One region of the Vibrio aestuarianus genome, then DNA from elsewhere that is predicted to be linked to it. Evidence: predicted binding sites of a transcription regulator. Region 1 holds the regulator's gene; each other region holds the start of a gene.
What was found. The regulator MetJ, encoded in region 1, represses methionine synthesis genes. The targets are predictions, from matches to a motif close to TTAGACNTNTANANGTCTAA.
Positions count from the first base shown of each region.

Region 2: metE (5-methyltetrahydropteroyltriglutamate--homocysteine S-methyltransferase) is a predicted target of MetJ. The motif match lies at 3,952-3,971, and genes of this name have one in related genera.
Region 3: metK (methionine adenosyltransferase) is a predicted target of MetJ. The motif match lies at 2,257-2,276, and genes of this name have one in related genera.
Region 4: metA (homoserine O-acetyltransferase MetA) is a predicted target of MetJ. The motif match lies at 5,530-5,549, and genes of this name have one in related genera.

Region 1 covers NZ_JAKNYQ010000001.1:570,490-578,143, reverse strand. The annotation lists gene priA (primosomal protein N') at 44-2,245, opposite strand; gene rpmE (50S ribosomal protein L31) at 2,513-2,731, shown strand; gene MCT08_RS02755 (malic enzyme-like NAD(P)-binding protein) at 2,948-4,225, shown strand; gene metJ (met regulon transcriptional regulator MetJ) at 4,382-4,705, opposite strand; gene MCT08_RS02745 (O-succinylhomoserine (thiol)-lyase) at 4,990-6,156, shown strand; gene MCT08_RS02740 (bifunctional aspartate kinase/homoserine dehydrogenase II) at 6,156-7,654, shown strand, end outside.
Region 2 covers NZ_JAKNYQ010000001.1:1,442,869-1,450,522, forward strand. The annotation lists gene MCT08_RS06855 (bifunctional diguanylate cyclase/phosphodiesterase) at 1-1,036, shown strand, start outside; gene MCT08_RS06860 (EAL domain-containing protein) at 1,033-1,815, shown strand; gene MCT08_RS06865 (hypothetical protein) at 1,879-2,559, shown strand; gene MCT08_RS06870 (DUF4250 domain-containing protein) at 2,629-2,829, shown strand; gene metR (HTH-type transcriptional regulator MetR) at 2,846-3,757, opposite strand; gene metE (5-methyltetrahydropteroyltriglutamate--homocysteine S-methyltransferase) at 4,021-6,312, shown strand; gene MCT08_RS06885 (GspS/AspS pilotin family protein) at 6,379-6,774, opposite strand; gene MCT08_RS06890 (YciI family protein) at 6,776-7,072, opposite strand; gene yciA (acyl-CoA thioester hydrolase YciA) at 7,162-7,563, opposite strand.
Region 3 covers NZ_JAKNYQ010000001.1:2,936,325-2,943,978, forward strand. The annotation lists gene tkt (transketolase) at 9-2,021, opposite strand; gene metK (methionine adenosyltransferase) at 2,356-3,510, shown strand; gene MCT08_RS13340 (SprT family zinc-dependent metalloprotease) at 3,580-4,080, shown strand; gene MCT08_RS13345 (endonuclease) at 4,205-4,909, shown strand; gene rsmE (16S rRNA (uracil(1498)-N(3))-methyltransferase) at 5,017-5,748, shown strand; gene gshB (glutathione synthase) at 5,762-6,709, shown strand; gene MCT08_RS13360 (YqgE/AlgH family protein) at 6,763-7,326, shown strand; gene ruvX (Holliday junction resolvase RuvX) at 7,346-7,654, shown strand, end outside.
Region 4 covers NZ_JAKNYQ010000001.1:1,536,409-1,544,062, forward strand. The annotation lists gene rlmF (23S rRNA (adenine(1618)-N(6))-methyltransferase RlmF) at 1-241, shown strand, start outside; gene MCT08_RS07310 (hypothetical protein) at 305-526, shown strand; gene pilW (type IV pilus biogenesis/stability protein PilW) at 572-1,300, opposite strand; gene MCT08_RS07320 (HD domain-containing phosphohydrolase) at 1,508-4,423, shown strand; gene metA (homoserine O-acetyltransferase MetA) at 4,566-5,507, opposite strand; gene MCT08_RS07330 (ATP-binding protein) at 5,694-6,068, shown strand; gene MCT08_RS07335 (ABC transporter permease) at 6,071-7,207, opposite strand; gene MCT08_RS07340 (ABC transporter permease) at 7,200-7,654, opposite strand, start outside.

The DNA.
Region 1 (7,654 bases):
TTCAATGCGTTACAGCTTATTACACAAAAAACGATAGCCAGGTTTAACTGAGATCTTGCGGTTCAATATCTAAAGACCAACGAATTTTTTTAGATAATGGCAACATAGTGATCGCTGGCTTAGCACTCATTAATAACTTTTGCATCAACGAACGAGTCTGAGTTTGCAACAGCAGTTGCCAACGAAATTTACCCGCGCGTTTAGCCAGTGGTGCCGGAGTAGGCCCAAGCACTAAACAGCTCCCATCAAATAAAGGGTGAGCCTCTAGAGTATGACGAACTTGACGCAAAAACTCTTCAACCATCTGCGCTTGATTGCCCTCCGCTTTAAATAAGGTCAAGTAAGTATAAGGTGGCAGCATCGCGATTTTTCGTTCTTCTAGGGCGGTTTGCGCAAAGTGGTGATAGTCCTTGTTCAGTAACGCTTGCAGCAAGCTGTGCTCGGGGTGGTGAGTTTGCAAAATAACCTCCCCTGGTTTACTGGCTCGCCCTGCTCGTCCCGCCACTTGAGTAAACAGCTGAGCCAAACGTTCCGAGGCGCGGAAATCACTGCTGTATAGCGATCCATCGACATCCAATAGTGCAACCAAAGTGACATCGGGAAAATGGTGTCCTTTAGCAAGCATTTGAGTGCCAATTAATATTTTATATTCACCATTGCGAATCGAAGCTAACGCGTTTTCCAAGCTGCCTTTACGACGCGTGCTGTCGCGATCAATACGAATGGTCTTGTAATCAGGAAAAATCTGCGCCAGTTGCGCTTCGAGTTGCTCAGTCCCAACGCCAACGGTCACCAATTGAGTTGAGCCACATCCTTGGCATTGATGCACCACAGGACGCTGTGAACCGCAATGGTGACAGCGCATCTCACTGCTGTATTGATGGAAGGTATAGTAAGCATCACAGCGCTTACATTCCGCTATCCAGCCACATTCATGGCACATCAGCGCCGGAGAAAAACCACGTCGGTTAAGAAACAGCATCACTTGATTGCCCGCACTCAGATGTTTTCTCATCTCGGCAATTAATGGTGCTGATAAACCACTTTCTAAAAACAGACCTTTGACGTCCAACACTTTATTCTTGGTTGGAACCGCCACACCAGCGCGCTGGGTCAGCGTTAGGTGGTGATATTTGCCCGTTAACGCATTATGTAATGTTTCTAAAGCCGGAGTGGCCGAACCAAGTACAATTGGGATTTGCTCAAGATGAGCACGCATCACCGCGACATCGCGTGCGTGATAACGCAAACTATCTTGTTGCTTATAAGACGCGTCATGCTCTTCATCAACGATAATAATGCCAAGGTCAGCAAAAGGAGTCAGCAGAGCTGAGCGGGTGCCAATAACAATACCCGCTATTTTGTCGCGAGCCGCGAGCCACGCATTAAGGCGTTCAGTATCATTGAGCCCAGAGTGCACCACCTCCACAGGCACATTAAATCGCTTACGAAAACGGTTGATCGTTTGTGGAGTTAGGCCAATCTCAGGCACTAAAACTAACGCTTGGCGTCCTTTTTCTAATACTGGTTTAATGAGGTTTAAATAGACTTCTGTTTTCCCAGAACCTGTAACGCCTTCGAGCAGATAACAAGCAAATTGGGTGTGGCTGTTGATAGAGGCAATCGCGATCACCTGCTCATGGTTTAGCTTAGGCTTTTCAACTGCCGCTTCTAATTGTTGTGGCCACGCTTTGGCAATGGGTTTCTTTTCAACAGATTCAATCCACCCTTTTTCCTCTAGCGTTTTTAATACTGCGCTGCTTACTTCTTCATCAATAAACTGTTGGTGTGAAACCGCCCCACCTTCGAGCATTTTCATTACTTTGGCTTGTTTAACCGCTCGACCAAAACCTTGCATCAATTGATTGCGTCCGGCAACCGTCAATTGCCATTCCAGTAAAGTAGAGAAATCGGCCGCTTTGCCTTTGCGTAATGCTGAAGGTAGTGCATTAAACAAGGTTTCGCCCAATGGGTATTGGTAAAATTGACTGCTCCACGACAGTAAACGGTAGAGTTTATCTGACCATACGGGTTGGTTATCTAATACTTGCTTGAGCGGCTTGAGCTGATCTAATGGAAAATCCGATTCACTGACCAATGCCGTCACAACCCCAACTAGAGTCTGACGACCAAACGGCACCGACACTCGTCCACCTACAATCGGAAACAGATGCCCAGGGATCTGATAATCAAACTGTTTATCCAGTGGTACAGGTAAGGCAACTCGTGCAATGGTGGGGCGCATAATCGTCCATTAGTGGTACAAAAAGTAAGAAAACACAGTCTACTGGATGCTTCCATTAAATTCGAGCTTCGTCACTGTACAAAAATGTGGCGAAAATAGCGGCGAAATGGCTTGATCCACTGCAGATGATTCATTAATATATCGCGCCTTGATGATATGGCTTAGTGCTCACTATTGAACATGAAGCGGTATCAACATTTTTTATTAACTACGTGTGGTGTCCGGCTCAGATTCGGATAGCGACACGGCCCAATTTGAGGTTATCCCATGAAAGCTGGTATCCACCCAGAATACAAAGCAGTTAGCGCAACTTGTTCTTGCGGCAACGCATTCGAGTTCAGCTCAACTCTAGGCAAAGAATCTATCCACCTAGACGTGTGTGACAAATGTCACCCATTCTACACTGGTAAGCAACGTATCGTTGATACAGGCGGCCGTGTAGATCGCTTCAACAAGCGTTTCGGTGCTCTATCTAGCAAAAAGTAATTATTTACTATTTTGTAATAGAATTAAAAAAGGATGCTTCGGCATCCTTTTTTATTGGCATTTTTTTTATATAGTGATTTTTGTCATCACTCTCAGGTCTTATCAGCACGGTTTTCAGCCATTTTTAATGAAGCACGTCGCGTTCCTACCTAGGAAGTTTGACTGACATCCATTAGAATCATTGACCTTTCCAACCCAATACGAGCACCTAAACCTATGTCAGATGACCATAATCAAGAATTGACTGCAGAAGAACAATTTCGTCAACGTGCGCTCGATTACCACGCTTACCCGACGGCAGGTAAAATCGCGGTATCTCTCACGAAACCAGCAGACTCAGCTGAAGATCTCGCGCTAGCTTACAGCCCTGGCGTTGCTGAACCGGTTCGTGAAATCGCACAAAATGTAGATAACGTTTATAAATATACAGCGAAAGGCAACATGGTCGCAGTTATCTCTAACGGCACTGCAATTCTTGGTTTAGGCAACTTAGGGCCAATGGCTTCTAAGCCAGTAATGGAAGGTAAGGCACTATTATTCAAACGTTTTGCTGGCCTTGATTCAATCGACATTGAAGTAAAACACCGTACCATTGATGAATTCGTCGATACCGTCGCCAATATTGCCGATACGTTTGGTGGCATTAACCTCGAAGACATCAAAGCACCAGACTGCTTTGAAATTGAACGTCGCTTAATTGAGCGTTGTAATATTCCAGTTTTCCACGATGACCAGCACGGAACGGCAATTGTTACGGCAGCGGGCATGCTCAATGCTATTGAACTACAAGGCAAAAATCTAAACGAATGTACCATTGTCTGTCTTGGTGCAGGTGCAGCAGCAACAGCATGTATGGAACTGCTGATCAAATGTGGGGCGATGCGTGAAAAAATCTACATGCTTGATCGTAAAGGTGTGATTCACACCCGCCGTGATGATCTGAATGAATATAAGCAGCTTTTTGCGAGCAACACCGATAAGCGAACCTTGGAAGACGCCATCACTGGCGCTGATTTATTCCTAGGGGTATCAGGCCCGAATCTACTGCCAGCGGAAGCATTGAAACTGATGGCCGACAAGCCGGTTGTGTTCGCTTGTTCAAACCCAGATCCTGAAATTAAGCCAGAACTTGCCAATGCAGTACGTGATGATTTAATTATGGGTACTGGCCGCAGTGACTATCCAAACCAAGTTAATAACGTATTGTGTTTCCCATTCATCTTCCGCGGTGCTTTAGATGTACGCGCCAGTGAAATCAATGATCAAATGAAGCTAGCGGCTGTCGAAGCCATTCGCCAGTTGGCCAAAGAAGAAGTACCTGTTGAAGTACTTAAAGCAGCTGGAGTTGAATCTCTAAGTTTTGGTCCTGACTACATCATTCCAAAACCAATGGATCCTCGCCTACTACCTCGCGTAGCAAAAGCCGTCGCTCAGGCAGCGGTTGACTCAGGCGTAGCTCGCATTGAAATGCCAGAAGGCTACATGCAAGAGTAACGTTGTCGCTTGAAAACAAAAAAACCGCAGCTTTCGTTCTGCGGTTTTTTTTGTTTTTGAGTGATATCAGAAAAATCATGTGCAGGTTTTGCAGATCAGCACACCATTGTGGTCACTTTTCCAAAAATAAAGACAAAGTGTTATCGATGTGGCGCGTTACGCTTCATCATCGTATGCTTCAAACTCAATGCCCATCGCGGTCATCAATGCTTTCGCTTCTGTTGGAATATCATCTGGGCGATCTTTTCTTAAATCTTCATCGGTCGGTAAAGGTTGGCCGGTATAAGCATGCAAAAAAGCTTCGCATAGCAACTCACTGTTGGTTGCATGACGTAAGTTATTGATCTGACGGCGAGTGCGTTCATCAGTTAATACTTTCAGCACTTTCAATGGGATTGAAACGGTGATTTTTTTCACCTGCTCACTTTTTTTACCGTGTTCAGCGTATGGGCTAATGTATTCCCCATTCCAGTCTGCCATTGCGCACCTTCGTTATCGTAATTTGTCAGAAAAAGTTTGATGGCTGATTTTAGCGGGATTTACCGCCATAAGCAAAGACATATAGACGTCCAGAAGTGTTGACGTCTTATTTTTTGATCGGTAAAGTGTAACGCTATCAGTCTGGGAAGCAGCAATATCAAACATTATCAGATATGGTGTATACCCAAAGTAACTTGAGTTTCTCTCGGCGGCAACTCTAAAGAAGATAAGAATACCCCTGTAGGATGTCACTCTCAGTGAGTTTATTAGGCAAGGAAACCGTTATGACTACTCGCAAGCCAGCCACCATCGCTGTTCGTACTGGTATTGAATCAGATTCTCAATACCACGCTGTTGTACCACCAATTTATCTTTCGACAAATTATGGCTTTCCTGCTTTTGGTGAAGTACCTCAATACGATTACACCCGTTCAGGGAATCCAAACCGCGGCTTGCTTGAAAAAGCGCTGTATGAGCTCGAGTCCGGTCTTGGCGCTGTCGTCACTAACTGCGGCACTTCTGCACTCAATTTATGGGCGTCTGCATTTCTTAGCGCAAATGATCTAATTGTTGCCCCCCATGACTGTTATGGCGGTACCTATCGTCTATTTAATACTCGCGCCAAAAAAGGCGATTTCAATGTCTTGTTTGTTGATCAATCTGACCATGAAGCTTTAAGTGCTGCGCTGGCTAAAAAACCGAAATTGGTATTGCTAGAAACCCCCTCGAACCCACTTGTGCGCGTTGTCGATATTGCCGACATTTGTCACCAAGCGCATCAAGTTGGTGCACTCGTAGCCGTCGATAACACCTTCCTTACCCCTATATTTCAAAAACCATTGTTGCTTGGGGCAGACTTCGTTATCCACTCCACTACAAAATACATCAATGGTCACTCTGATGTGATCGGTGGCGTTGTTATTACCAAAACCGAGCAACACGCTGAAGAATTAGCCTGGTGGGGCAACTGCCTTGGCGCAACGGGGACACCATTTGACAGCTATATGACACTGCGTGGTATTCGTACGTTGGGTGCTCGCATGCGTGTTCATGAGGAAAATGCGGGTGCAATTTTAGCTTATTTGCAACACGAAGCATTGGTGAAAACGATTTATCACCCTAGTCTGCCACAACACCCAGGCCATGAAATTGCGAAAAAACAGCAGTCAGGATTTGGCTCAATGCTCAGTTTTGAATTTGCCGGAAGCTTTGAGCAGTTGAAGTTTTTTGTCGGCCAGTTAGAGCTGTTCTCACTGGCTGAATCTTTGGGCGGTGTCGAAAGCCTCATTTGCCATCCAGCATCAATGACACATCGCGCTATGGGTGACGAAGCTTTGGCTGAAGCCGGCATTTCAACGCAACTATTACGCCTGTCAGTGGGTTTAGAAGATGCTCATGATTTAATTGCCGATCTACAACAAGCCTTTGCCAAAGCCAAGGAGGCATTTTAATGACGGCATTGCGACAACTGCATAAATTTGGTGGCAGTAGCCTTGCTGACCCTGAATGTTATAAAAGAGTGGTGAATATCTTAAAAGAGTATTCACACAATAACGACTTAGTGGTGGTTTCTGCGGCAGGCAAAACCACCAATCACTTGATCGCCTTTCTTGAGGCTCTCAAAAAAGATGGTCGATTAGCGCATGAGAACCTACAAGCGGTTCGTCAATTTCAAACTAACTTAATCGACGCACTACTTGATGACAACTCAGCCAAGACGTTGCGCGACCTATTAAATGCCGAAATACGCGCGTTAGGTGAATTGTCTGCACCGCTAAGTGCAGCCCAACAAGCCAGCGTATTGGGCCATGGTGAAGTTTGGTCTTCGCGCTTACTAGCCGCATTACTCAACCAAAATGATCTCGCCGCAGTTGCGCAAGATGCACGTGCTTTTCTGCGCGCTGAAACAGGCACACAACCGGAAGTTGACCGTTCTCGCTCCTATCCTCTTTTAAAAGAAGTTTTGGCACAGCATGTTCATCATCGCATCATCATTACTGGTTTTATGGCACAAAATGAGCAAGGCGATACCGTATTGCTAGGCCGTAATGGTTCTGACTATTCCGCCACCATGATCGGTGCATTGGCCGAAGTTAACCGTGTTACGATTTGGAGCGACGTCGCTGGGGTATACAGCGCAGACCCACGCATTGTCAGCGATGCTTGTTTGCTGCCACTGCTGCGCTTAGACGAAACCAGCGAACTGGCGCGCTTGGCCGCGCCAGTATTGCACAGCCGAACTTTACAACCTGTCGCTCAAAGCTCGATGGATTTGCACTTACGTTGCAGTTATCAACCCGAGTCCGGTTCAACCCATATCGAGCGTGTGCTTGCTTCTGGACGTGGGGCTAAGATCATCACCTCGTTAGAAGATGTCTTGCTGATTGAGCTTTCCTTTAGCCACGGTCATGACTTCCAACGTCTGCAAAGCAGCGTTTTGCGCAGCTTACAACGTGCCCAACTTGAACCGCTAGCGTTTGAAGCCCAAGCTGATCAACACCGCTTACGTCTAGCCTACACCACTGAAATTTCAGGAGGCGCTCTCGCCCACCTTCAAGACACGGCTTTCGAAGCTGAAATTAAACTCAAAGAAGGGTTTTCTTTAGTTGGCGCGGTTGGCGCTGGCGTCACCAAAAACCCAAATCACTGCTACGGTTTTTACCAACAGTTGAGATCATCCCCGGTTGAATTTATTTGTGAGTCAGAGTCTGGGCTTAGTTTAGTTGCCGTGCTACGCAAAACCGCAGTAGAACCACTAGTAATAGGAATGCACAATCAACTTTTCCAAGCGCAAAAACGTGTTGCGTTAGCGTTATGTGGTAAAGGTAATATTGGTTCGAGTTGGCTGAAATTATTTGCAGAGCAAAAATCAGAGCTTGAAAAGCGACGTGGAATGAACTTTGAACTGGTGGCGGTTATCGACAGCCAAACCTATTGGTTTGATGAACA
Region 2 (7,654 bases), 870 kb from region 1:
GAAAATACAGCTAGAAAATGGGGATAGCTATTATCTTGGTTTAACGTTGGATGTTTCCCAAAAAAGAGAAGTAACGGCGCAAGTCGAAATTGATGAGGTCGATGTCCACACCCAGTTACCTACTAAGAGCAAGCTTATCTCTCTACTCGATCAAATCTGCGAAGTGGGTAATCACAATCGTTTAATTATTTTGATGGCCTTAAACCCTATTTTTGAGGGGGATTCCGCCTATTCTGATCGCAAATTGTTTTCAGATATGCTGCTCAGAAGTGCGACCGCGCGTATTTCAGGCTACTTAGGCGCTGATATTTTTGGTGTCTGCTTAGCAACAACCTGTGAAGCGAATACCAATCAAAGTGCTCTGATTTCGTCAGAAATTAAGGCGTTTATCTATGAAATTAAAAATGAAATGCCACCGCAAATATTTAAAATGATTTCTAAGTGCCGGATTGGGGTTTCAGTGTTTGGACAAGATGCAAATAGCCCTAAACACATGGTCTCACATGCGATACAAGCGATGTTAGAGATGCATGGCGGCCAAGGTAAATCGGTTAATTTCTATCAAAGTAGTATTCATGAACAGCTTCAACGACGAAAAGCGTTGGAGGATTTAGTGACCAAAAAAATAGCGACGGGTGATATTGCCGTTTATTTCCAAGCGATTGTCGACACCAAAACGCTCAAGATAGCTAAATTTGAAGCGTTGTGTCGTTTCACTAATGAAGCTGGTGAACTGGTTGACACTCAAGAAATGATCACCATTGCTGAAGAGCTGAACATCATTCCTCAGCTTGATAAACAAGTGGCTTTTATCTCTCTGCGAAGTTTGGCTACGTTACAAAAAATATTTGGTTCAGAGACAGGAATTACCATCAATCGGTCTTTGAATACATCGCTAAGCTCGGATGTAATACTAAACAACACCGCAGCCATTATTAAAAGTAGCGGTTGTAACCCCAAACACATCACGATTGAATTGACGGAAAGTGCCTATTTTTCGAGCCAAGAAGCCGGGGGAAATCCTATGATGCAATGAATGAATTGCGCAAGTTAGGTGTATCTATAGCGATTGATGACTTTGGCACGGGTTACTCTTCTTTTACTTATTTGAGTGATCGCCAATTCGATTTATTAAAAATTGATAAGGAATTTGTGACGGATATTGCGGTTGGTACTCGTAAGTACAGTATTGTCAAAATGGTTACAGACCTTTCTCATACTCTAGGCGTTAAGGTGGTTGCCGAAGGTGTGGAAACCGAACAAGAAATGAAAGTGTTAAGAATGCTCGGTGTTGACTACTTACAAGGGTATTTATTTTCTAAACCGTTACCATTAGAAAATATTGCTCATGCGAATCGCTACAAAGCGCATTTGAATGTGATTAATACAACTGAAGATGAAAGCGATAGGGCCAATACATTATTGCTCTTGGTTCGCTCAAACGTGCCTAGGCTAGACCCTGGTGATTCCATTTTCTTAGCTAATCAGTACGTTCAAGCAACGGCTCTCGACTCACTGCCTGTTATCAACAATGGGCAGTGTGTGGGTTTAGTCAATAAAGCCGCATTGAATTTACACTTGAGTCCATCAATGGGTACGGAACTTGAAAATGCAAAAGAAAGTGTTATTTGGAAGCGCCCTGTCAATCAGCTAATGAGCACAACCTTCACTCAATTAGATGTTATGACGGAACTATCAACGGTTACTCACCTAATTAAGAAAAAAATCCCTTTTCCTTGGGTGCTTGTACGAGAGGGAAGATATGTAGGAATAATAACGGCAGATGATGTTTTGATGCATCTGAGTACGAACTGACTTCTAGTCAGCTGAATAAATTTGCTATCATCGCGCCCAGACACATTTTAATGGCCATATAGCATGATTCAATCGTTACTTTCTGTTTTTGCTCCGATGTTACTGGGTGCACAAATTATCTTGACTCTCGTATTAGTTAGAGGGGAGATTTGTCCGGGGCAACGTGGGCGTATTCACCGCTTATTGCCAGCGATTGGCGTTTTGTGGCTCGCGGTGGCTTCTATTAAAATTGAAGCGTTCATGGTCGTATTTGCCATTTTCTATTTTTACTCTCAAGTACAAACCAAGAAAACACGTGATGAAGGCCCATTATGGGTACTTTATCTAGCTAACGGGTTGTCATTAGCTTATGTTGCCATTCTGGTGTCTGAGCAGGCGAATTGGCCAGCATCCGTTGCCAATGTGATATTAGTGGGTTTACTTGGATCATGTTTTTCTCATCTACTGTTGACGATTGCACGTACGCGTCTGCAAGCATTTCACCGACTACTTCCTATCATCGGCATTTTATGTGCGATGGGGGTTGCACTTTGTGTTGTACCGAAAGCTTATGGCTTAGATGATCAAGCGTTAACACAAGCGACATTGGCTTTGCTAACCAGTTTTGGTTTGATGATCGCAGGAATTATCGCCTGGTGTTGGCATATTTTATTTTCAAAAAGTGCAGAAAAAATCCAGTTAGGTATTGCCCTACTGTTTATGTTAGCGGCAAGCACAAGTTTCCAAGGTTTATTTATTCTCTAGATATTGGTCACTTTTTGCAGATGATTTTGCGACTAGGCTTTTATTACCTCTTTGGTAAAGGAGCTTGTGATGGACCTAAGTAACGTCAGCCGCTTTGATAGTGTTATTTTACTGGGCATTGTGAATGAAAAACTGCGCTTAGAGTGCGACAGCTTTGAAGAACTTGCCAGTATGTACGAAATGGATGTGGAAGGTGTTATTGGTAAACTAGATGTCTTAGGTTACCAATACGATCCACTGACTAACCAATTCAAATCCTATTCCCGTTAATATTTTTGTTTAACTATCAAGCCATCTTGATGCCATCAAGGTGGCTTTTGCATTGTTGTCGAGCGGTGACGAAAAAAGCTTGCAGATAATGTTTATCTTTTTCGCTATGACGGGTGGCTGCAAATAACCGCCGCCATAAACCGTTACCTAATGGCTTACTGGTGATCAGTCCTTGCCTAGAAAATTCACTGATTGCCCAATTAGGCAGTGCGGCTACCCCTAAACCTGCAGATACCATTTGTACCAACATCAATGTGTTATCAGCTTGTTTCCATTTTGCTGGCTCAATGCCTGCGGGTTGCAGAAAGTGTTTTACGACATCCAAGCGGTTTTTTTGGACCGGATAAGTCAACATGGTTTGCGAGGCTAAATCGCTAGGTTCGATGATCGTTTTTTCTGCAAGAGGGTGAGCGGTTGAGGTGATAAGACGCATTTCAAAGTCGAATAGAGGCTCGTAGTGGACTTCGGATCGAGGCAAAATATCGGAAGTAATGACAAGATCAAGTTCTCCTGCTAGCAAAGCGGGTAAGGGTTCAAAACCGAAGCCGGATGAAAAGTCTAACGTGACACTTGGCCAAGCCAGTTGATATTCCTTTAATGCTGGCATTAACCACTGGAAGCAAGAGTGACACTCAATTGCCATGTGCAAACGCCCATTTACGTCTTCTTTCAGACTCGCTAATTCGTTTTCAGCTCTTGCCATTCTGGGTAAAATTTCATCGGCAAGTTTGAGTAAAATTTCTCCCTCTGAGGTGAATTTTACAGGACGAGTTTTGCGTAAAAACAACTGCCCGCCAATTCTTGCCTCTAAATCTTTAATCTGATGTGAAAGCGCTGATTGTGTTAAGTGGAGAGACGTTGCGGTCGAGGTCAATGAACCCGAATCTCTTAGCGAAGCTAACGTTCGCAAATGCTTAAGTTCGATCATCGTGACTATTTCCTCATTATCTCTTGAAATAGATGGCTTTAATTGCACTAACTTACGCTGTATGTAGGGAGCTGTAAACATCTAGATGGCTATTTATTTTGAGGTGACCTAACGTTGTCGAAAATAACATGAATTTATTTAATGAACATGTTGAATAATTGGATGTTGTTCGCTGGCCCATTCAAGTGGATAGTTTAGCCATCTGGACTTCTTAATTATCAAGATAAAAGTTCAACACTACCAACAGAATAAGGGCTAGGAAGATGACGACAACCACACACATTTTAGGTTATCCGCGTATTGGTGAAAAACGTGAACTCAAGTTTGCGCTTGAAAAATATTGGCGTGGAGAAAGTACACAAGATCAATTAAAACAAGTGGGTAGCACCATTCGTCAGCACAATTGGGCTCTACAGCAGCAAGCTGGGCTTAGTTTTACAACAGTAGGGGATTTTGCTTGGTATGATCATGTGCTCACCACCACATTGCTACTCGGACATGTTCCTAAGCGCCACAATAATGGTTTTCCTGATTTAGACACTTTGTTTCGCGTTGGCCGTGGTCAATCGCAAGCAAGCTGTGGCTGTGCTGGTAGTGCAGCGTCAGATATGACTAAGTGGTTTAATACGAATTACCACTACATTGTGCCCGAATTTAGCCAAGATGATACGTTTAGTGTCAGTTGGCCACAGTTATTTGAAGAAACCAATCAAGCGTTGAAGGCCGGGCATCAAGTGAAACCGGTGTTGCTTGGTCCACTTAGTTATCTTTATCTAGGTAAAGAAATAGAAGAAGGGTTTGATCGCCTCACTTTATTACCTCGTTTGTTAACCGCATACCAAACCATTCTTGCCAAGTTAGCTAAACAAGGCGTTGAATGGGTGCAAATCGACGAACCGATTTTATCGTTAGAGTTAGAGAAAGAGTGGCAAGATGTACTAAAACTGGCTTACCAAGTGATCAGTGGTGATGTGAAATTGTTATTAACTACCTATTTTGATTCGGTGGTTGATACGCTCGATAAGATTGTTGAGCTGCCGGTTCACGGCTTACATATCGACCTTTCCGCCGCTCCAGAACAACTTGAAGCTGTAGTCGAAAAGTTGCCAAGTGATTGGGTACTCTCGTTGGGGGTCGTAAATGGGCGAAATGTGTGGCGAGCCAATCTTGCTGCGTTATTAGCTCGTCTACAGCCGGTGAAAAATCAGTTGGGTGAGCGATTATGGATTGCGAGTTCATGCTCACTACTGCATAGCCCGATAGATTTAGATCTTGAGCAAAGTTTATCAACGGAGGTTCAAAGTTGGTTCGCATTTGCTAAGCAAAAAGTGACGGAAGTGGCTTTATTGGGCAAGGCATTAGATGGCGATCCAGCCGCTATTTTATCTTGTGATACCTATAGTTTGCCGATTGTAGCGCGTCAGAGTGCAACTCATGTGAATAAACCTCAGGTCCAAGCTCGCGTAAATAGTATTACTTCTGCATTGTCGGAGCGAAGCGCACCTTATGCAGAGCGTGCGCATCACCAAGCGGAAGTTCTTGGTTTGCCATTTTTGCCAACAACAACGATAGGTTCTTTTCCTCAAACAGCGGAAATTCGCACCCAACGTAGTGCTTATCGCCAAGGTCAACTTTCTGAAAGCGAATATGTAGCGGCATTAAAAGGCCACATTGCCGATGCTGTAAAACGCCAAGAGGCATTAGATTTGGACGTATTGGTGCACGGTGAAGCTGAACGTAACGATATGGTGGAATATTTTGCTGAAAATCTTGCGGGCTTTCAAACCACTCAGTTTGGGTGGGTTCAAAGTTACGGTTCTCGTTGTGTTAAACCAGCCATTGTGGTGACAGATATAGAGCGAGAGAAGCCAATAACCGTTAAGTGGTCAACTTATGCTCAGTCGCTAACGTCTAAACAGATGAAAGGCATGCTAACAGGGCCAGTAACGATCTTATGCTGGACATTCCCTCGTGAAGATATTTCTCGGAAGGAAATTACTCAACAATTGGCGTTTGCGTTGCGTGACGAAGTCGCCGATTTACAACAGGCAGGCATTAATATAATCCAAATTGATGAACCTGCTATTCGAGAAGGTTTGCCGCTGAAAAAGCGTGATCATGAGGCGTATTTACAATGGGCGGTGGAGGCCTTTAAAATCTCAGCCGCCAGTGCGAAACCAGAGACACAGATCCACACTCATATGTGCTACAGCGAATTTAATGAAATTATTGACTCTGTAGCAGCATTGGATGCCGATGTGATTACTATTGAGACATCGCGTTCTAATATGGAACTGCTGAAAGCGTTTGAAGAATTCAATTACCCGAATGAAATAGGACCAGGAGTGTACGATATTCACTCTCCGAATATCCCATCACAGCAATGGATTGAGGGTTTAGTCCGAAAAGCGGCCGAGAAGATCCCAGCGGAGCGTCTGTGGGTTAATCCAGATTGTGGTTTGAAGACACGTAACTGGCCTCAGACTGAAGCAGCGTTGACCAATTTAGTTCTGGCAGCCAAAGCACTACGTAAAGAGCTAACCTTTGACCGCTAGGTTCTTTGATCTAATTAAGGCCTCAGGATGAGGCCTTATACAATAAGAGCGCAGTTAAAATGATCTCTATTGGACAGTACAGCTTTCTTTAGTCACGAACTGGTCGATCATCAACTGACCACGATTATTACGAATCTGAATACGGTAAGTTAAACCGATATCAAGGTTTGACTTTGTTAAAGAGTCAGAGCAGTAGGCATTAATACTTGTTTTCAATACTTGATCAATGGGCTTGGCACCTTGGTGATCAGAATTGTAAATCATCATAATTTCAACGGTGCTGCCTTTTGAAATGGCTCTCATAACCGAAAGAGGACCAAATTCTAAAGGTAATTCACTACTGATAACACTGGCGCGGCTACTCGCCAAGAGTTCTAACTGTTCTTGTTTCTGTTTGTCAGCACTTGAGCTACAGCCAGTCACCAGCAAGATTATAGAGATGACAAAAGCGATTTTTTTCATTTTAAAAAACTTTTTTGAAGGGTTTAACGATAACGTGTTGGTAAACTCCAGCCTCAACATAGGGATCAGCGTCAGCCCATGCTTGCGCTTGCTGTAAAGACGTAAAATCAGCGATAACGGTTGAGCCAGTAAACCCTGCTTCTCCGGGATTATCAGAATCAATGGCAGGCATAGGTCCAGCTGTAAGCAAACGGCCTTCATTTTGCAGTTTTTGTAAGCGCTCCAAATGTTGCGGTCGGACACTCATGCGTTTTTCCAAAGAGTTTTCCACGTCTTGTGAGAAGATGACGTACCACATATTGATGTCCTTATTGATTGATTTTTCAGTCGAAGCCTTAATGTACTCAAACCGATAGAGATTGAAAGTAATCAAACTCAATTTTTTGATCAGCTACCCGGGTTAATAGCTCGTGGACGTCCATTTGCATCGATGGCGACATAGTTAAAAGTGGCTTCGCACACTTGGAATCGATCGCCGACACTATCTTGCTTGATAGGTTTCACCCATACTTCAAGGTTTACTGACATCGACGTTCGTCCAATTTTCGTGCATTCGCCGTAGCAGCAGACAACATCACCGACTTTTACTGGTTTTTTAAAGGTAATGCTGGATACAGAAACTGTGACCACCCGTCCACTCGATATCTCTTTAGCTAGAATGGCGCCAGCCAAATCAAGCTGAGACATGATCCATCCGCCAAAAATATCACCATTGGCATTTGTATCTGCTGGCATTGCAAGGGTGCGCAGCAATAGTTGACCTCTAGGAGCGTTATTTTCCTGATTCATTTTTAGACATCCGCAACAAACGAAACAGCGACCAAATGGTCGCTGTGAAATGACTGTAGATTATAGCGAAACAAGACATGATTTACACCCT
Region 3 (7,654 bases), 2.4 Mb from region 1:
AAAGTCAATTAAGCAAGCAGCTCGTTGGCTATTTTCACTACGTTTTCAGTAGTGAAGCCAAACATCTCGAACAACTGATCAGCAGGCGCTGACTCACCAAAGGTGGTCATACCGATGATCTTGCCGCCAAAGCCAACGTACTTGTACCAGAAATCTGCAATGCCCGCTTCAATCGCGATACGCTTAGTCACGTCTGCTGGCAATACTGCTTCGCGGTAAGCGGCATCTTGCTTATCGAATGCATCAGTAGCAGGCATCGATACCACGCGTACTTTCTTACCTTCTGCGGTTAGTTGCTCTGCGGCTTTCACTGCTAGCTCAACTTCTGAACCTGTCGCAATTAGGATTAGCTCAGGCTTACCATCGCTGTCTTTCAGGATGTAACCACCCTTAGCAATGTTAGCCACTTGCTCAACAGTACGCTCTTGCTGTGCTAGGTTCTGACGAGAGAAGATAAGCGCAGATGGGCCATCTTTACGCTCAATCGCCAGTTTCCAAGCTACCGCTGATTCCACCTGGTCACATGGACGCCATGTGCTCATGTTTGGTGTTAAACGCAGTGAAGCAATTTGCTCAACCGGTTGGTGCGTAGGGCCATCTTCACCCAAACCGATAGAGTCGTGCGTGTACACTTGAATGTTCTGAATTTTCATCAGAGCGGCCATGCGCATTGCATTACGTGCGTATTCCATAAACATTAGGAACGTTGCGCCGTAAGGAACGAAACCGCCATGAAGTGCAATACCGTTCATGATGGCAGTCATACCGAATTCACGCACACCGTAGTGAATGTAGTTACCCGAGAAATCTTCCGCAGTCAGTGATTTAGAACCAGACCACATAGTAAGGTTAGAAGGTGCTAAGTCAGCAGAGCCGCCCATAAATTCTGGTAGCATTGCACCAAAGGCTTCAAGCGCATTTTGTGACGCTTTACGTGATGCAATATTGGCAGGGTTAGCTTGCAAGTCGGCAATAATTGCGCTGGCTTTTTCTTCCCACTGTGCTGGTAAATCACCATTTAAACGACGTTTCAGTTCTGCCGCTTCCGCTGGGTATGCCGCAGCGTATGCTTTAAATTTGTCGTTCCAAGCGGATTCTTTTGCTTGACCTGCTTCTTTTGCATCCCACTGTGCATAAATATCAGCAGGAATTTCAAACGGTCCGTGTTCCCAACCTAGGAATTCACGAGCAGCTTTAATTTCTTCCGCACCAAGAGGCGCGCCATGACAATCATGTGAACCCGCTTTATTTGGAGAACCAAAACCGATAATCGTTTTAGTACAAATCAAAGTTGGGCGACCAGTTTCAGCCTTCGCCGCTTCAATTGCCGCATTAATAGCTTCAGCATCGTGGCCATCAACCGCAGGAATAACGTGCCAACCATACGCTTCAAAACGTTTAGGTGTATCGTCAGAGAACCAACCTTCAACGTGACCATCAATAGAAATGCCGTTGTCATCCCAGAAAGCAACCAGCTTGCCAAGACCTAACGTACCCGCTAAAGAACAAGCTTCATGAGAAATACCTTCCATCAAACAGCCATCACCCATGAATACATAAGTGAAGTGGTCGACGATGTCGTGGCCTTCTTTATTAAATTGTGCGGCTAGTGCTTTCTCTGCCATTGCCATACCAACCGCGTTGGTAATGCCCTGGCCTAGTGGACCTGTAGTCGTTTCAACACCCGGTGCATAACCATATTCTGGGTGACCCGGGGTTTTTGAATGCAGTTGACGGAAGTTTTTCAGATCATCAATCGATAACTCGTAACCGCTTAGATGCAGCAAAGAGTAAATCAACATTGAGCCATGGCCGTTGGAAAGAACGAAACGGTCGCGGTCTGCCCATTGTGGGTTTTGTGGGTTGTGATTTAGGTGAGAACGCCAAAGTACTTCAGCGATATCAGCCATCCCCATTGGTGCGCCTGGGTGACCAGAGTTGGCTTGTTGAACACCATCCATGCTAAGAGCGCGGATTGCATTGGCTAGTTCTTTATTAGAAAGAAGGTTACGGGAAGACATGTCTGCTCCTGAGTGCATTAAGCGAATTCAAAGTAACGAAATTGGGCTGAAAACAGCGCGGCTATTCTCTCAAAGCACTTTTATCACTGCAAACGTTTTACTGAGGAAATCCGGCTGTTTGTGGCTTATTTTTAGGATATTAACCCAAATTCAAAAAATTTTGAGCAAACTTAAGCAATCGTTTGGCTTTCAGATCAGAAAAAAATTACTTGTAATTCGACCATTCAAAACTAGAATAGACGTCTAGATGTAGAAACACCTACATAAATTAATGAATTGAGGTGGTAAGTTGCTAGCGACTTGCCACCGACCAACTACTTAAATTGGAGCTCTCATGGCTAAGCACCTGTTTACTTCTGAATCCGTATCAGAAGGTCATCCAGATAAAATTGCAGACCAAATCTCTGACGCTGTCCTTGACGCCATCTTAGAACAAGATCCAAAAGCTCGTGTTGCTTGTGAAACTTACGTAAAAACAGGCATGGTGATGGTTGGTGGCGAAGTGACCACTTCAGCATGGGTTGATATTGAAGAATTAACTCGTCAAACAGTACGTGAAATCGGTTATGTGCACTCAGACATGGGTTTCGATGCAAACTCATGCGCCGTATTGAACACTATCGGTAAGCAGTCTCCAGACATCAACCAAGGTGTTGATAAAGCCGATCCTAAAGAGCAAGGCGCTGGTGACCAAGGTATCATGTTTGGTTACGCAACTAACGAAACAGAAATCCTAATGCCAGCACCGATTACCTACTCTCATCGTCTGGTACAAAGACAAGCAGAAGTTCGTAAAAACGGTACTCTTCCTTGGTTACGCCCTGATGCAAAATCTCAGGTTACTTTCCAATATGACCAAGGAAAAATCGTTGGTATTGATGCAGTCGTTCTTTCAACTCAACACTGTGATTCTATCTCTACACCAGACCTACGCGAAGCGGTAATGGAAGAGATCATCAAGCCAGTATTGCCAACAGAATGGCTCAGCAAAGAAACCAAATTCTTTATTAACCCAACCGGCCGTTTTGTTATCGGTGGACCAATGGGTGACTGTGGTTTAACTGGTCGTAAGATCATTGTTGACACCTACGGCGGCGCAGCGCGTCACGGTGGTGGTGCATTCTCTGGTAAAGATCCATCAAAAGTAGACCGTAGTGCAGCATACGCAGCACGTTATGTAGCGAAAAACATCGTCGCTGCAGGCCTTGCTGACCGTTGTGAAATTCAACTTTCTTATGCAATTGGTGTTGCTGATCCAACATCTATCATGGTTGAAACATTTGGTACCGAAAAAGTCTCAGAAGAGATCATTATCGAAGCAGTACGTCAACACTTCGACCTACGCCCATACGGCCTGCAAGAAATGTTGAACCTACTACAACCAATCTACAAGAAAACTGCCGCTTACGGCCACTTTGGTCGTGAAGAATTCCCTTGGGAAGCAACAGATAAAGCCGCTATTCTTCGTGAATTCGCTGGCTTGAAATAAGCAACTGCATTGTAGATAAAAAATACACAAGCCCTTACTTTTTAGTAAGGGCTTTTTAGGAATAAATACGTGCAAAACTTTGAGTTACATTACCGCGCTCAAGCAAAAGTTAAACAATGTATTGATATCGCATCCGACCATTTTCGACATCCCTTTCCTTTGCCAACATTAAATTACCAACTCAGAGGCAAAGTCGCTGGAAAAGCTTACTTACAACGTTGGGAAATTCGCTTAAATCCCATTTTATTTGCAGAAAACACACAAGCTTTTTTAGATGAAGTGATCGCACATGAAATCGCTCACCTCATTACTTATCAACGCTATGGTCGAGTCCGTCCACACGGAAAAGAGTGGCAGAGTGTGATGAATCAAGTCTTTCATTTACCCGCCAATACCACTCATCGGTTTGAAGTCTCTTCTGTACAAGGCAAAACCTTTGAATATCGCTGCGACTGTACTCGCTATCCTCTGACTATTCGTCGCCATAACAAAGTGTTGCGCCATCAAGCCACTTATCGCTGCCAACAATGTTCGCAAACTCTGATCTTTACAGGCGTACAGCTTTCTTAAATTAGTGTTCTATTCGCTGCTTTTCGTGATGACCATCCCCGAAAAATAACGATAAAAACATCATTTATAATTCCTCATCCTGAGTGTTAGACTGAGAAAAACCACACTTATATCAGTCTAAATTATGTCGTATCTTCGTTTATTGTCTGTCGCAGGGCTCTTAGCATTACTCTCGTTTAGTGCACTATCAGCACCACCCTCTTCATTTTCTAAAGCAAAGAAAGAAGCATTGAAGATCTATCAAGATCATCCAATTAGTTTTTATTGTGGTTGTGACATTGAATGGCAAGGTCGTAAAGGTACACCAGACTTACAAGCTTGTGGCTATCAAGTACGTAAACAACAAACCCGCGCCAGCCGTATTGAATGGGAGCATGTGGTTCCTGCTTGGCAATTTGGTCACCAGCGTCAATGCTGGCAAAGTGGCGGGCGTAAAAATTGCACCAAGAATGATAGCGCTTTTCGTTCTATGGAGGCGGATCTACACAACTTAACCCCTGCAATCGGAGAAGTTAACGGTGATCGCTCAAACTACAATTTCAGTCAATGGAATGGAGTGGATGGTGAAACCTATGGTCGCTGTGAAATGCAGGTCAATTTCAAGCAACGTAAAGTCATGCCACCGGATAGAGCACGCGGGTCGATTGCTCGTACCTACTTGTACATGAGCCAAGAATATGGTTTTCAGCTATCAAAACAACAAACTCAGCTAATGCAGGCATGGAATCGCCAATATCCGGCAGATTCATGGGAATGTAAGCGTGACCAACGCATTGCTAAAGTACAAGGCAACCACAACCCATTTGTTCAAAAGCAATGTGGTTCATAATCCGTTGAAACGTTTAATCTTGATGGCTGAAACTCATTCTTGCCCCTTGTTTTTTCAGCTAAAAGCATCCATGTTAGTGGCTATTCAATGTCAGGCAGGAAGTTACCATGCGCATCCCTAGAATTTATCACCCGACCCCAATTTCGCAGCTCGGCACCATCGCGTTAAGTGATGACGCGGCTGGACATATTGGCCGAGTGTTACGCATGCAAGTTGGTCAAGAAGTGCTGCTATTTGATGGAAGTGGCGCTGAATTTCCAGCAACTATCAGCGAAGTGACGAAAAAAGGCGTGTTGGTCGAAGCAGCAGAACGCGTAGAGAGTAGCTGTGAATCGCCATTAAATTTGCACCTCGGACAAGTCATCTCTCGTGGTGACAAAATGGAATTCACCATCCAAAAATCGGTTGAGTTGGGGGTGAATACTATTACACCACTGATTTCTGAACGTTGCGGCGTTAAACTTGACGCTAAACGATTCGAGAAAAAACTCGAACAGTGGCAGAAAATTGCGATCAGTGCCTGTGAGCAATGTGGCCGCAACACCGTTCCGGTGATTCGTCCTATCATGCAGCTAGAAGCTTGGTGTGCAGAACAAAGTGATGCATTAAAACTTAACCTGCATCCACGAGCTAAATATTCAATTAACACCTTGCCAGAGCCTGTCACTAAAGTACGTTTATTGATTGGCCCTGAAGGCGGATTATCGGCACAAGAGATCCGCATGACGGAAGAATATCAATTTGAAGAAACCCTGTTAGGCCCACGCGTGCTTCGCACTGAAACGGCTGCCTTAACTGCAATTACTGCCCTTCAAGTTCGTTTCGGCGACCTTGGCTAACCGGAGAAAATCAATGATTAAACTTGGTATCGTAATGGATCCCATTGCATCCATTAATATTAAAAAAGATTCCAGCTTTGCCATGTTGCTTGAAGCACAGCGCCGTGGTTATGAAATCCACTATATGGAAATGAATGATCTACACTTAGATCAAGGCGTCGCAGTCGCCGATACTAAAATCGTCGAACTGAAAGAAGATCCAAATGGCTGGTATGAATTTAAATCACAACAAACCATTAAATTAGCCGAACTTGATGCAGTATTGATGCGTAAAGATCCTCCGTTTGATACCGAGTACATCTACGCCACCTACATTTTAGAGCGCGCAGAAGACGAAGGCACTTTAATCGTTAACAAACCACAAAGCTTACGTGACTGTAATGAAAAGCTATTTACTGCGTGGTTCCCAGAACTGACACCAACCACAATTGTTACGCGTAAAGCAGAGAAAATTAAAGCCTTCCGCGAGCAGCATGGTGATGTGATCTTAAAACCACTTGATGGAATGGGCGGCGCTTCAATATTCCGAGTCAAAGAAGGTGATCCTAACGTCTCGGTGATCATTGAAACATTGACCAACCACGGTCAAAACTACTGCATGGCGCAAACCTTCGTGCCAGACATCAGTAATGGCGACAAACGTATTTTGGTAGTTGATGGTGAACCAATGCCTTACTGCCTTGCTCGTATCCCAGCGAAAGGTGAAACACGCGGTAACCTAGCTGCTGGTGGTCGTGGTGAAGCTCGTCCACTGAGCGAAACCGATATTAAAATTGCGCAGACAATCGCTCCAACACTGAAAGAAAAAGGCTTAATTTTTGTAGGTCTTGACGTTATTGGCGACAAGCTAACTGAGATAAATGTGACAAGCCCAACCTGTATTCGTGAGATTGAGGCGGCATTTGATATCTCAATTACCGGTAAGTTGATGGATGCTATCGAGCGTCGTATCAACAAGTAACGTTTAATAGGGTAAGTCATTACCCTATTACTCGCGGAAGGGTTGGAGGCAGTATGAATCTTACAAATCATTTTTTAGTCGCCATGCCAAGTATGCAAGATCCTTACTTCAAGCACAGTGTCATTTATATCTGTGAACATAATGAAGAAGGGGCGATGGGGCTAATGATCAATGCACCGATAGATATCACCGTCGGGGGCATGTTAAAGCAGGTCAACATCGAACCAAGTTATCCGCAAATCCAAGTGGATAGCCTGAAAATGCCGGTCTTAAATGGCGGACCGGTTGCAGAAGATCGCGGTTTTATCTTGCATCGCCCAAAAGATCATTATGAGTCGAGTATTCGTATGAGTGATGACCTTGCTGTTACCACTTCGAAGGATATTCTATCCGTACTAGGTACTGATGCTGAACCAAGTAGCTATCTAGTTGCCTTGGGCTATTCTGGGTGGGAACCTGGTCAGCTCGAACTGGAACTTTCAGAAAATTCATGGCTGACCATTGAAGCCGATCCTGAGGTTATCTTTAATACGCCAATCCATGATAAATGGAGCCAAGCGATTAAAAAACTCGGCATCGACCCGATACAGCTGTCTGGCCTGGCTGGACACGCGTAAACCGATCAAGAACGTAATTATGACTTCAAGAACCATTATGGCTTTTGACTTTGGCACCAAAAGTATTGGCAGTGCCATTGGTCAAGAGGTAACAGGAACGGCTTCACCGTTGAAGGCTTTTAAGGCCAATGACGGCATCCCTAATTGGGATGACATAGAAAAATTGATCAAAGAGTGGCAGCCCAACTTACTCGTAGTTGGGCTCCCTACTGATCTGCATGGCAAAGCACTAGAAACCATTACGCCGAGAGCGAAAAAATTTGCTCAACGTCTACAAGGTCGTTATGGCTTGCCAGTTGAAATGCACGATGAACGCCTATCGACCAGA
Region 4 (7,654 bases), 970 kb from region 1:
AGCGGCTTTTATTCAAAATATGGCATTTGAAAGTAAACACTATGCGCAGCAAGTACTGTGGTTTACAACCTTGATCTCCAAAAAGGACAATGTTCGTTGGATGAAGAAAAATCTAGATAAAGTTGGTGCCGAGTGCGTAAAAGTCATTGAGATGCAACAAGGGCAAAAAGTGAGTCGATTTATTGCGTGGAGTTTCCAAAATGCTAACCAACGCAAGCAGTGGCTAGCGGTAAAGTGTTAGTCTAATCAAACTAACTGTTTATCAATCAAAGAGTAATGAGCAACAGCATAATAGGAGTGAGGTATGGAATTTGACATTTATATGCCTTGCCAACCAGACTGGTTGTGCCAGCCATTTGGTTATTTATTTGCGTTGTTATTTGTTGTTGGGCTTGGTTTTTTTATCCGTATTTTGTATCGAGAGTACAAAAAACTTCAGCGTTCCCAGAAAGTAAAGCGACTACGTAGGACACACTATCGAGATCGCAAAGGTGGCAAAGATGGCCGGCCTACTAATATTAAGTAACTCTCAGTTATTGAGTAGCGCTGAGCAAAAGTTAGCCTCTTTCAGTTAAGAAAAAGTATCGAGTAATGTCTGATACTTTTTCTCTAACGTTGTGTTTCCTGCTTTTCTTTCCAGTTCAACCAATAGTTGTAAGGATGCTTTTTGATAACCATAACGTTGGTTTAATTGCATCAGACGAAGTCGAGCTTGAGTATATTGTTGGGCGTTGATTTCTAGTTTTGTCAGTTGTAGTGCGGCACGAATACGATCGGGGTCATGATTTAATGTTCGAGTAAAATAGTAGCGTGCTTTTTCCTCATTTCCTGACTTCAAGGCGCAAAAGGCCGCGTTTTCATAACTCGAGGCCGTGAGGTAGTAATCAGGTTGAATTATGGCTTGGTTGAAAAATTGGTCGGCTTGTTCATATTGTCCTTGCTTACATAAAAAAGTGCCGTAGTTATTGAGCACATTGCCGTTTTTCGGATGGGCTTTCAACGCCGCATGGTAAGTATGCCGGGCGGCGTCAGTTTCCTCTACCATTTCATGATAGTGCGCCATGGCAAGCTGAGTTCGATAATCATCTGGCGCATAGTGTATTGCTTTTTCTAAATTTTCACGCGCTTTGCTCATATTGCCATTGTCTAAATAGCCTAAACCAAGCGCAAGACGAGATTCAGCCATGTCGATAGGATTATGCTTGATTTCTGAATCACTGTTCTGCGCAAGGTGATTTTCTGTAACAGTTATGCACCCTGAAAGTACTAAAGGATACAGTGCGGTCAGCATTCGTATCATAAGTTTTTCTCCCAGCAAATGTGCGGGCTATATTAGGCAAGTCAAGCTGTTAAAGGAAAGTGAGATGACAACTATGCGAGTTGCCCCCGTTTTTTTATCAATGGTTTAATAGTGAGAAATTAGTCAAACAAGTTATGTATTCGGTTTTCGTTCTATTGCGTTACAACCTACTATGAATTTATCCATTTCTTTTTTTGGGAACACATTATGGCATTTGGAAAAAGTCGCATTCTGCCGAACTTCAATTTTTCAATTCGTGTTTATGTTTCGGTGCTATTTTTTGCAGTTGCCATTGTGGTTAGTACAACTCAGATTTGGCTGACGCAAAACAGTTTGAACAAAATGTTATTGCAGTCAAATCAGGCGTTGTTTGAGCGTATTGCCAGTGAAACTCACACGATATTCTCAGCGAAATACCATTCGGTCTTTTCTGCGGTTCGTGGACTGTCATCATCTGATTTGATGACGGCGAGTAATATTGAAGAGCGTAAAAAATTTGTGCCCGTAATATTTGAGTTGTTAGCTGATTCAACCGCAGATTCGGTTTATCAAGTTGGTTATCCAAATGGGGACTTATTTGTTGTGACTATGTTTGGTCCTGATATTAAAAACAGCGATTTTGATGCCCCAGCGAATACGATGTTTATGGTCGAAAACCACTCGTTTACCACGAAAGAGAATACACATCTTTTTTATGATGCGAATAAACAGTGGCTTGCTACCACAAGCAGTGTCGATAACAGGACTGATAGCCGTACTTTTTCTTGGTTTCAAAATACCAAAATAAACGGGGTTAATATCTCAGTTCCTCACTATTCACAAAAACTTGGTCAATTTGGCTTGGATGTGAGTCAACGACATGCTTCTGGTGCCGTTGTGTCTGCTAATTTGTTATCTAAGGAACTGTCGCGAACTTTACAGCAAACGCTGAAAAAACCGTCTTCTATACGTGTACTTTATGACAGCAGTGAGTATGTTTATGCCTATAGTGACCCTTCGGTATTTGACAAGCAGGCTAATTTTAGCAATCAAAGTGAGCCTATGGTCAAGAACATTAATGAAGCCGTGATGTTGTCAGCTATTGAGTATCATGCTAGTGAATCTAAGAGTGAAAAGAATACGCTACATAGTGAGTGGATAAATGGGGATCTGTGGTACACCCAGGTGGTGAATATCCCAATTTATAAGAAAGAAGATTTGTATCTTTTGATTATCGCCCGAGCTTCGGACTTATTTGATAGTGGTGAAGAGATCTTATTTAATGCATTGCTAAGCTCATTTTTGTTACTCCTGATTTTATTACCGATGATCTATTATGTATCTCGATGGGTATCGAAGCCAATCAAACAAGCATCGCTAAAAGCGAAGTCTATTGAAAAGTTGGACTTTACAGTATCGCCTTTATCCCCTTCAAACATTAAAGAAATCAATGAGCTGCGCGGTTCTTTGTCAGGGATGCAAAATACACTCAGCCGCTTTATCTCCATGACCAATGCTATCGCACAAGAACACAATCTCGAACAACTTTTGGGCCGAGTGTGTAAAGATACCGCACGTGCAACGGGTTCAAAAGGAACGTTCGTTTATCTCTTAGATTCAGAAAAAAATAAACTGGTTCCACACTATGTTTGGGCTGAGGGTACGGGAGAGCGTAATGTTGAACAATACCAAACCTTAGATGTTGATGATGAGCGTCTAAAGCAATTGATGGATAAACTTATTGGACAACAGACTTATGCTGCAATATCGGCTCAGCAACTTCGTAAATTCTCGTCCAAGCCCATTGCGCAGCCATCAGACTGGTATCTTTTTTTTCCATTGCTTGATCGTAGACGGAACGTGATTGGTACGATCGGCTTTTCTTCCTCGGAAGAAAATAAGCAGCGTATTCTTGCTCATCAACTTCATTTTATCGAAGCACTGACAGGTTATATATCAGTCACCATTGAAGCTCGTAAAATGTCGGCGGAGCAAAAAGCATTATTAGATTCAATCATTCAGTTAATGGCGAGTACGATTGATACCAAATCTCCTTACACAGGTAATCATTGTCAACGAGTCCCTGTGTTAACTCAATGGTTGGCAAAAGCGGCTCATGATAACGATGATACTTATAGGAGTTTTCGCTTAAATGAAGAAGAGTGGGAAGAGTTGCGCATTGCGGCATGGTTACATGACTGTGGGAAAATAACTACACCAGAGTATGTGGTTGATAAATCGGTGAAGTTAGAAACGATATATAACCGAATTCATGAAATACGAACACGCTTTGAAGTGCTAAAACGAGATGCTGAAATTAAGATGTATAAAATAGCGCTGAAGAATGAATTACCAACAGAATTACGCCAGCAATTAGAATTACAGTGGCAGCAGTTGGATGATGAATTTGCCTTTATTGCACAGGTTAATCAGGGGGGGGAGTTTTTATCTCATGAGTCAATTGAACGTATTGGACAAATTGGTAACCGTTCATGGGGCAGAACACTCAGCAACCGACTTGGTCTGTCATGGGTAGAGGCAGAACGTTACTCAGACAAACCAGAGCAACTACCAGTGCAAGAGAAGCTTTTACAAGATAAGCCTGAGCATCTTATTGATTGGAAAGTTATTACTGAAACCGACCCTCGGTTCTCTATGGTAAAACCCCAATATCAAGCTAATTTGGGGGAGCGGTATAATTTATCTATTCAACGCGGCACCTTGACAGAGGAAGAGCGGTTCATCATCAACGACCACATTATTCAAACAATAAAAATGTTAGAGCGATTACCGTTCCCCAGCTCAATGAAAAATATTCCAAGTATTGCTGGTGGACATCATGAAAAAATGGATGGCACAGGTTACCCTATGGGGCTTAAAGCCGAGGAAATGCCACTTACAGCAAGAATTATGGCGATTGCCGATATTTTTGAAGCACTCACCAGTTCTGATCGACCTTATAAGAAAGCGAAAACATTATCTGAGTCGATTAACATCATGAGTTTTATGGCTAAGGATCAGCATATTGATGCCCAGCTATTTAAGCTATTTCTGACATCGGGGATTTATCAGCAATATGCCGAGCAATTTATGGCCGCAGAGCAGATCGATAGCGTTGATATCTCTAAATACGTAGCGGCGTAAGAGAGGCGTTTTAACCAGCAAACTTGAGTCAGCATTCCGTTAATAATGGAAGGCTAGGATGACAGAAGGTGACTTAGCAAGCCATCCTCTGTCATTTACTTAATACATGATCTAATTTGATGTTGACGAAAATGAAAGTGCTTTAGGTATCTTTTGTAAATTTATCTTCACTAAAGTGTTCAAGATCATATGGCGTTTGTTGGTATACACAATAGTTCAACCAGTTAGCAAATAGCAAATGGCCATGGCTTCTCCAGCTTGCTATTGGTTTGTTGTCTGGGTTGTCATTGGGATAATAGTTGACAGGGATCGCAGGCTCCATACCTTCACTTAGATCTCTAACATATTCACCGTGCAAAGTATGGGCGTCATACTCTGGATGCCCGGTGACAAACACATTGCGCTTATCTTTGGTTGATGCCAGATACACGCCTGCTACATCAGAGGTGGCGAGAATGTCTAAATCAGTATGCTCTGCTAAATATTCAGGTGAAAAGTCAGCGTAGCGTGAATGCGGTGCTAAAAATGAGTCATCAAAACCACGCAAAATAGGATGGAATGGATTCTGAATTTCATGATGGTAAACACCCGACAGTTTTTCTTTTCGTGTGCGTTTAGGCAAATTATAAAGCAGCTTTAGCCCCGCTTGCGCAGCCCAACACACATACAATGTTGACGTAACATGATTTTTTGCCCACGCCATGACACTTTTTAGATGATCCCAATAAAGCACATCTTCAAATTGCACCAAACCGAGTGGAGCACCGGTGATGATCAGTCCATCAAAATTGCGATGTTTAACCATTTCAAACTGACGATAAAAGTTATCTAAATGCTCGTTTGGCGTATTTTTACTTGGGCGGTCATCAATTCTCAGTAGTTCGATATCTACTTGTAGTGGGCTATTAGACAGTAGACGTAGAAACTGAGTTTCTGTCTCGATCTTCTTAGGCATTAAATTTAAGATCAAAACTTTAAGTGGACGAATGCCCTGAGTCGAGGCGCGTGTTTCTGACATCACGAAAATGTTTTCGTTACGCAGCACATCACTAGCGGGTAGTTGATCGGGGATCTTAATCGGCACAGCTTTCTCCCTAAGCTATATCATGGACGTCTATACTTCCAAAGTTAACTCAATAAAAACTGATTGTCGACAGTAAAGTTAATCTAATTGAAAATTCGCTATACCTTTCCAACTCGCCGCTTATCTGCACTTCAAGCCGTTTGGGTATATAGTGTGCCAACGTCCAATTTGATTATGCTGCCGTTTATGACATTAACGCTAACTTTAGTTCGAGGTTTACCTGGCTCGGGGAAATCCACCTTAGCCAAGGCAATGCCAGGTCGGCATTTAGAAGCTGATATGTACTTTGTTAATGAGCATGGTGAATACCATTATCACCCGGAAAAAATCCAACAAGCACACCAATGGTGCCAACGGCAAGCACAGCAGTGGTTAGCTAAAGGGGAAAGCGTGGTCGTGTCGAATACTTTTGTCCGTCATTGGGAGATGAAAGTGTATAAGCAATTAGCTAAACGCTACAAGGCGAGGTTAAAAATAATCATTTGCCGTGGGCAGTTTCAAAATATTCATGAGGTTGATGACGCCACTGTTGAACGAATGCGCCAACAGTGGCAAGAGTAATGCTAGTGAACTCGACGTAACTGATAAAGAGCGAGTGCTCCCCAGCCAGCTGTCTGTGCCCACAATAACCACCACTTTGGCTCAATTTGAGACCAGGATGCGCCCATTTGGTTTAAACCAAGGAAACCTTGAATTGCTGGTGTACTTGGGAATAGGTTTGATATCCACACCATTGGACTAGGAATCGCTTCGATTGGCCAAATAAAACCAGCAGAGAAAACCAGTGGCATTGAGCTTACCAACACCACAAGGGTAACTAATTCACGTCTTGGTGTAATCGCACCGAGCCAAATGCCGATGAAGCAACAGCAAAGTAAAAAGGGTAAAAGCAGCAACAGTATTTGCGATGCATTGCCAATCGTATTAACACCATGTGAACTAAAGCTCGCGCCAAAGTAATACATACTGAGAAGATAATAAACGACAACCAAAACTACACTGCGTGCCAGTAGCAGCCGCAAGGGAGTGGTGTTTGACCAATACCCATGTCCATGTTTTTGCGTGCCTCCCATTAGCCCCGATGCCATCACTAGGGTTTGTTGTAAGATCAAAACAAACACGGCAGGAACGACGTAATCAACATAACCCATGCGTGCATTGAAAGTGGGCTTAAGATTGATGTTTGTTGCTGAAAAGTGCTGTGAAGCGAACGCCATAGGTTCACCTTCAATAACTAAACGCGAAACCTTACTTTGTGCGGCCAGCGTACCACCAGCTTGCACAAGCCCCTCAACAATAGTGCCATACACTAAAAAGTAAGAAGCATCGCCAGCGTAAGCGAGCGTGGGGCTTTTGCCTAGTAATAAATCTCTGTAGAAATGTTCAGGAATGACGAGAATGCCGCTGACTTGTCTGTCCAAGAAAGCGTGTTTAGCTTCTTCAATGGTACTATTTCTCTGAACAACCTTAACTTGAGGGGTTGCGTCTACCATGCGTTCAAGTTGATAACTGGCTTGGCTCTTATCTAAGTTGACGATGGTTAGCAGCTGCCCTCTTGGTGTTTGTTGAGTATAGGGCAGTGGATATAAAAACGAATAAAAAACAACCCCACCAAATACGGTGAGTAAGACAACCGGATTGGTAAAGAATGCTTTTAACTCCGCTTTAAGCAGAGCGAGGAATTTTATTGTTTCAGTCATGGTTTAACTGCTCTGCTTTAATATGTTTTTTGATCAACAATAGTATCAAGGCTAGTGGTAACGCATAGCCAAACATAGGGACCAAATATTCAAATGAACGCCATGCGCTGGCATCATAACTTACTTGACTGACCTGTACCTCGATATAGTGACTAATAGGCAATATATTACGCCATAACTGTGCGAGAGAGTTCATATCTGTTGCGGGGAAGGTGATGCCCATAAAGGCAAAGCTTGGAGCGGTGTAAGCACCAGCAAAACTCATTGCTCTTGCTGAGTCTAAGGTCAAGAAAAAGAACAGTGCTCCCATGATGATGCAGGCTATAGTCGTGAAAATTTGCGCAATAATTAAAATGCCAAAGCTCCCTTGCATTGGCCAATCAAGCCACTGATAAAACCAGATCAAAAACCCTATACCTTGCAGCATAAATAAAGGGATATAGTACT